One region of the Pseudoalteromonas sp. XMcav1-K genome, then DNA from elsewhere that is predicted to be linked to it. Evidence: predicted binding sites of a transcription regulator. Region 1 holds the regulator's gene; the other holds the start of a gene.
The links. The regulator FliA, encoded in region 1, starts transcription of late flagellar genes. The targets are predictions, from matches to a motif close to CTAAAGNTNNNNNNNNNNNNGCCGATA.
Positions count from the first base shown of each region.

Region 2: a site for FliA is predicted at 2,065-2,091, ahead of pomA (flagellar motor protein PomA). Genes of this name have one in related genera too.

Region 1 covers NZ_JBIPJE010000035.1:184,516-188,183, reverse strand. Annotated here, with positions in the region: gene flhF (flagellar biosynthesis protein FlhF) at 1-365, shown strand, start outside; gene ACHSBP_RS07055 (MinD/ParA family protein) at 358-1,215, shown strand; gene ACHSBP_RS07050 (RNA polymerase sigma factor FliA) at 1,224-1,940, shown strand; gene cheY (chemotaxis response regulator CheY) at 1,991-2,374, shown strand; gene ACHSBP_RS07040 (protein phosphatase CheZ) at 2,391-3,164, shown strand; gene ACHSBP_RS07035 (chemotaxis protein CheA) at 3,179-3,668, shown strand, end outside.
Region 2 covers NZ_JBIPJE010000021.1:20,219-23,886, forward strand. Annotated here, with positions in the region: gene ACHSBP_RS01710 (TonB-dependent receptor) at 1-204, shown strand, start outside; gene ACHSBP_RS01715 (flagellar motor protein MotB) at 271-1,188, opposite strand; gene pomA (flagellar motor protein PomA) at 1,192-1,953, opposite strand; gene xseB (exodeoxyribonuclease VII small subunit) at 2,373-2,606, shown strand; gene ispA ((2E,6E)-farnesyl diphosphate synthase) at 2,648-3,505, shown strand; gene dxs (1-deoxy-D-xylulose-5-phosphate synthase) at 3,575-3,668, shown strand, end outside.

The sequences.
Region 1 (3,668 bases):
AACAACTCAACACCTTAATGCGCAATAGCCGAGTAGATATTCGCAGTTACCTTGTGTTAAGTTCAACAGCACAGCTTGAAGTACAGCAAGAGGCGATTAAACAGTTCAAACAGGTACAGTTAAGTGGTTGTATCTTCACAAAACTTGATGAATGTCTAAGTTTAGGTGAAATTATCAGTGTAGCCATTCAAAATCGTCTGCCAATAGGCTATCTTACCAATGGGCAGCGTGTACCAGAGGACATTCGTGTGGCAAATGCGGAAAAATTGGTCAGCAAAGCTCAGCAGTTGTATGCAAAACGAACAAACGCGCAAGCAAGACGTGCATCAAGCATGGCGCATCAAGCAGTAGGAATGTATGATTAACCCAGAATTAGATCAAGCTAGTGGCCTGCGGAAAATGAAAAACAACAACAAGGCTGTAAAAGTAATTGCGGTAACTGGAGGTAAAGGGGGAGTTGGTAAAACCAATGTCTCTCTAAACATGGCAATCGCCATGGCTCAGCAAGGCCAAAAAGTACTGGTACTCGATGCCGATTTGGGTTTAGCAAACTGTGATGTAATGCTGGGTTTGCGTGTAGAGCGTAATCTTTCTCACGTGCTTTCAGGTGAATGTGACCTCGAAGATATCTTAGTTGAAGGGCCGTATGGTATGAAAATTGTACCTGCGACATCTGGCTCTCAAAATATGGTGGAATTAACACCATCTGAACACGCTGGCCTTATTCGCGCTTTTGGCGAATTAGACTCACACTATGATGTATTAGTCGTTGACACTGCGGCCGGTATTTCAGATATGGTGCTTAGTTTTTCTCGCGCTTCACAAGATGTGCTTGTTGTTGTGTGTGATGAACCAACATCAATAACCGATGCTTACGCACTGATTAAAGTGTTAAGCCGTGAGCACGGTGTGTACAAATTTAAAATAGTTGCGAACATGGTACGCAGCTTAAAAGAAGGCCAAGAGCTTTTCGCAAAATTATCAAAAGTAACCGACCGCTTTTTAGATGTATCGCTTGAGCTAGTCGCAACAGTTCCATTTGATGAAAATATTCGAAAAGCGATTCGTAAACAAAAAACCATTGTTGACGTATTTCCAAAATCGCCTGCAGCAATTGCGTTCAAAGCACTTGCAACTAAAGCGGCGAGCTGGCCAATTCCAAATCAGCCGTCAGGACACCTAGAGTTTTTCATTGAGAAACTGGTTAGTAATTAGGAACGCCTATGAAAAGAACCGCTGCCTATGCTAATCAAAATCAATTATCGCAACTTGTCGAACAGCATACGCCGTTGGTTAAACGCATTGCCTACCATATTTTAGCGCGTCTGCCGGCGAGCGTTATTGTCGAAGACCTCATTCAGGCAGGCATGATAGGATTAATCGAGGCTGCTAAGAACTTTGATGGCAGTAAAGGTGCGAGCTTTGAAACCTATGCGGGTATTCGTATTCGCGGTGCAATAATTGATGAAACGCGTAAAGGAGATTGGGTACCTCGCTCAGTACATAAAAACGCCCGTGAAGTCGCCGCGGTCATCAATCAGCTAGAATCATCACTCGGACGTGAACCAAAAGACAGTGAAGTAGCTGAAAAACTTGATATTACGTTAGATGAGTACCATCATATTCTAAGGGATATAAGCAATGGTAAAATTATCGGCATTGAAGATCTCGGTGTTGATGAAGATGTCATCGACGCAGGGCTCGGCAATAAAGAACAAAATCCATTAGTTGATATTCAACAGGATAAATTTAATAAAGCGTTAGTAGAGGCAATACAAACTTTGCCAGAAAGAGAAGCGTTAGTGCTGTCACTTTACTACAATGATGAAATGAATTTAAAAGAAATTGGGCTAATTCTTGAAGTGAGTGAATCAAGAGTGAGCCAAATACATAGTCAGGCCATGGTGCGCCTTAAAGCAAAAGTCCATGACTGGATATAGAATAAAAGTAGTAAGTAAACAATTAGGTGCATACCTCACTGGAGGATATTTTGGATAAAAACATGAAAATTCTTGTAGTTGACGACTTTTCAACGATGAGAAGAATCATTAAAAACCTGTTAAGAGATCTTGGTTTCACAAACGTGCAAGAAGCAGACGACGGTAGCACTGCGCTACCAATGCTGCAAAACCAAGAGTTTGACTTTGTAGTTACGGATTGGAATATGCCAGGTATGCAAGGTATAGATTTGCTGCGCGCGATTCGCGCGGATGACAGTCTAAAACACATACCGGTACTAATGGTAACTGCCGAAGCCAAAAAAGAGCAGATCATTGCTGCAGCGCAAGCAGGTGTAAACGGTTATATCGTTAAACCATTTACAGCAGCAACGCTTAAAACAAAGCTTGATAAAGTTTTTGAGCGTTTAGGCTAACGGGAAGGAGAGGTTTATGTCAGCAAGTGCTGCGCCTCAAATTACCTTAGAACAAGCTAAGCAGCTAGTTGCGTTTCTTGAAAACGATGAGCAACAACAAGCGCAAGAGCTGCTAAAGCAAGTTACGGCAATTGAGCAAGATGAATTATTTGGTGAGGTAGGCAAACTAACTCGTCAACTGCATGATTCATTGAAAAATTTTCAACTTGATACCACTTTATCGGCGCTAACAACTGAGTCTATCCCTGACGCAAAAGAACGTCTCAATTATGTTATGGAAATGACAGAGCAAGCTGCGAATACAACGATGGACGCCGTTGAAGCATCGCTGCCTATTGCCGATAACTTGCAAACAGGTCTCAACAATATTAAGCCCAAATGGGACAAATTAATGTCGCGAGATCTTAAAGTTGGTGAGTTTAAAGTGTTATGTCATGAGCTAAACGGCTTTATGGACGAAGCAAAAACAAATTCTGATAAATTAAATGCATTAATGACAGAAGTGCTCATGGCCCAGGGTTACCAGGACCTCACAGGTCAAGTTATTCGACGCGTAATCGAGCTTGTCCGAGAAGTCGAGGATAGCCTGATTCATATGTTAACTGTGTTTGGCACACCTGTAGAACATGATGAATCGCCTGAAACGACAATACAACAAGAACAACAAATGGTTGCTGATGGTGAATTAGACCAAGTAGCTGAAGGTCCAATTATAAATGCTGAATCACGTGAAGATGTGGTTTCAGGTCAAGATGAAGTAGACGATCTGCTGTCTAGTTTGGGCTTCTAATCGGAGAAAAATGCATGAGCTTTGATGTCGATGAAGATATTTTACAAGACTTTTTAGTCGAAGCCGGTGAAATCTTAGAGTTGCTCTCAGAACAGTTAGTTGAACTGGAAAATAATCCAGAAGATGCTGATTTACTGAATGCGATATTTAGAGGGTTTCATACCGTAAAAGGGGGCGCTGGCTTCTTGTCTATGACAGAGCTAGTCGATGCATGTCACGGCGCAGAAAATATTTTCGATGTTTTACGACAAGGCCAACGCAGGGTTACTCCTGAATTAATGGATGTGATTTTACAGGCACTTGATACCATCAATGAAATGTTTGCTCACATTCAAAATCGCGCTCAGCCCGATCCTGCTGACCCGCAGCTACTGGCAGAACTACATAGACTTAGTCAGCCTGAAAGCGCAGATGAAGCACCGGTAGCCGAAGCGCCAGCAGAAGAAATTGTCGAACCAGAAGCAGTCGAAGAAGACCCGTTTGTTGATATTTTATTTGATGCTG
Region 2 (3,668 bases), on a different contig from region 1:
ATCGCAGGCGATTACACGGTAGCACGTGTCTCGCTTAACTACGAGCTTGAAAACTGGATCATCAATGCGTTTATCAATAACTTAACTGATGAAAAAGCGGTTACGGTTTACCAACCAGTTCAACCCGGTGGCCGTTTACCCGATGGTTATGCCGCGGTTGTTGACCCGCGTACATTTGGTGGCTCAATCACGTATCGCTTCTAATAAAAATAACCATAAAAAACCCCGCAGTTGCGGGGTTTTTTTATTGAAAACGTTGACCTTTGTGGTCTAATTGGACTGCAAATCAATTGGTGTCGATTCTTTAGCCTTACCTTGCATAATCGATATTTCAACCCGACGGTTGCGGCGACGCGACTCTTCATCAACATTCGGCTCTAATGGTCTGGTATCTGCTCGACCAATTACCACCATGCGACCTTTGTCAAACGACGGTACTTTTTGCATTTCCGTTGCTACCGCAACAGCGCGCTTAGCAGAAAGGTCCCAATTATTAGTGTAAAGTTCGTTGCTCACTTGAAAATCATCGGTATGACCCGATACCGTAATTTCGCCGGGCACATCATTTAGTAATGCCGCTATTTCTTGAATAATTGGCTTAAACTGTGGTTGTAAAAATGCACTACCCGATGGAAACGAGCCATTTTCCCGAATACGGATCACAATTTGCTGACCGAGCGATTCTAATTCAATTGCGCCATCAATAATTTGTTGCTCCAGCTGCTGCGCGATTTTTTTAAGTAGCTCGTTGGTTTTTTCTTGCTGCGCTTCGCTGGCGGTTTGTTTAGAGGTACTTGCCGATTCGCCACCTCTGCGATTACCGCGTTGCTCTTGTCTGCCACCTGCACTGTCCTCTTCACCAGCTTGAAATTCAAGCATTTGCTGAGTCATCTCGACAGTTTGCTGCTGAATTGTTTCTATCGGCGTTGGGTCGGGCTTACCTGGACGAAACTCCATAGCAATTACGCTAGTACCTTTTGGAATATCTTTAACTTCAATCTTATTTTGTACACCAAATGCAAACTTCATCGAGCCTGCAATCTGCTTAAACTTCAGTACATCCATTTCTGAGAAAGCTAATAACAATACAAAGAAGCACATTAATAGCGACATTAAATCAGCAAAGGTGCCCATCCACGCCGGTAATCCGGGAGGCGGGCATTTACACTCTTCTGCTTCGTCCGACATCGTCTACCCCTCAGTATCCACTTGGCGTTTAGACTCTGCTAAATAGTTTTTCAAAATACCTTCGATCACTTTTGGATTTTGGCCATCTTGAATACCTAAAATAGCGTCTAAAATTAAGCGCTGATTGAGTTGCTCTTCGTCTTTGCGGTTTTCTAATTTAGCTTGAATTGGAATGGCAATTACGTTCGCAAGGAATGCACCATAAAGTGTTGTAAGTAAGGCAACCGCCATCGCAGGACCGATGGCTTTGGGGTCATCCATGTTCGATAACATGGCTACCAGGCCAATCAAGGTACCAATCATGCCCATCGCAGGCGCAACATCACCCAGTGCTTTAAATAATCCAGCACCAGCTTCATGACGTGTTGTGGTTAAACTTATATCTTTTTGCAATGTGGCACGCACTACATCAGCGTCATGGCCATCCACAAGCATATCAATGCCTTTACGCATAAAAGGGTTAGGGATATCAGCTTCTTCTAGTGCTAAAAAGCCGCCTTTACGGGCTGCATCTGCCAGCTCTACTGATTTTTCAATAAGTTCTTCAGGCGCTTCAATTTTAAACATAAAGGCCTTACCGGCGACTTTACCTATGCCAAAAAATTGCCCCATAGTGTAGTTAGAGAGTACAACAAATAATGAACCACAAAATACAATGAGTACTGAGGGCACATCGACAAACATGCCAATATCACCACCCATGACCATTGCCATCACAATGAAACCGATTGCACCGACAATGCCTATAACCGTTGCTAAATCCACTTTGACTCCCAGTTGTAATACTTATAAACCAAGTTTGGGTTTTAAATTTGAGGCTCAATATGCTTGCGTGAAGACAAGATACCGTAACTATTATAATAATTTACTTTTATTTATCGGCAAGCGCTAGCAAAGTATTAGTAATTTATTTTGCACACATCAACTTAGCTTTCAATAAAAACAGTGACATGATATCAGCCCCAGACAGAATCACCTTAATACTGCTAGCAATAAAGTTTAGCTGCATTTATGACAAATTTATGCGCTCTAACCCAACCTTTAACAAATTAATTTAGCTCAAATAGGAGTAAAACAAAGCGTTAAAGCACATTCGTTAGGATATTTAGCAAGTTAAATTGAATTAGCGCGGCAATAACCATAAAATTAGCCAATTCTTTTTTACTTTGCGTGGCAGGTAACTTATGGCGAGCAAAAAGCCTGAAAATTTAAGCTTCGAAGAAGCCATTTCAGAACTTTCAACAATTGTAACTGAAATGGAACACGGTGATTTGCCTCTCGAAACAGCGTTAAAGCAATTTGAGCGTGGTATTGCCCTCGCCTCGGCTTCATCACAAAAGCTTGAGCAAGCACAACAAAAAGTGCAAATCTTGATGGGGCAAAATGACAATGCCCAACTTGTGGATTTTAACCAATAGGCGTTCAATTGAATTCTGTCGACTCTATAATCTCTGCGTATTTGCCGCGCATTGAAGAAAATTTGAGTGCGCTGATCCCAGCGTCACATCACACGGATGAAAAACTCGTAGCCGCATGTCGCTACAGTTTATTAAATGGTGGAAAACGTTTACGACCGATTTTGGTTTACCTAACAGGTGAATTATTTAACGCCGACAACGCCGATCTAGACCGAATTGCATGTGCAATTGAGTGTATTCATAGCTATTCGTTAGTGCACGATGACCTGCCGGCGATGGATGATGATGAACTGCGCCGCGGCAGACCGACATGTCACATAGCTTACGATGAAGCGACTGCAATTTTAGTAGGCGATGCACTACAGTGTTTAGCATTTGAAACCATTACTGAATCTCAATTCAATGGCACTACTGTTAACAACCAGCTAAAAATCGTGAACACCCTCGCCAATGCGTCTGGGTTATTGGGTATGTGTGGCGGACAAGCACTTGATATTGCGGCAACTGATTCGGTAATTACCCTAACTCAACTTGAGCAAGTACATAAATTAAAAACCGGTGCACTGCTAAAATCGGCAATAAAGATGGGCGCTCTTGCCGGTAATGCCAACGAATTAGAAATTGCGGCACTAGCACGCTATGCTGAAGCAATTGGCCTTGCATTCCAAGTTCAAGACGACATTCTTGATGTTGAAGGTGATACGCACACCTTAGGTAAACCACAAGGGTCAGACATCGAAGCCAACAAAGCAACCTACCCTGCTTTACTAGGCATTGAAGGCGCGAAAGAGAAAGCGCAAAATCTTGTGAACCAAGCAATTGACGCTTTGTCTGAAATAGATGCCGATACAGGTCGACTCAAAGCGATTGCAGAATATATAATTGCTAGAGATCACTGATCCCTAGTGCGCCAAATAAGCGATAACAATAAATTGGCGACTCATTTTTAGGATAGAATTTAAAACATCATGACATTTGATAGTAGCAAGTATCCATTATTAAGCTTAGCGAATACGCCAGAGCAACTGCGTGAAATACCGCAGCAAAACTTGGCTGAGCTAA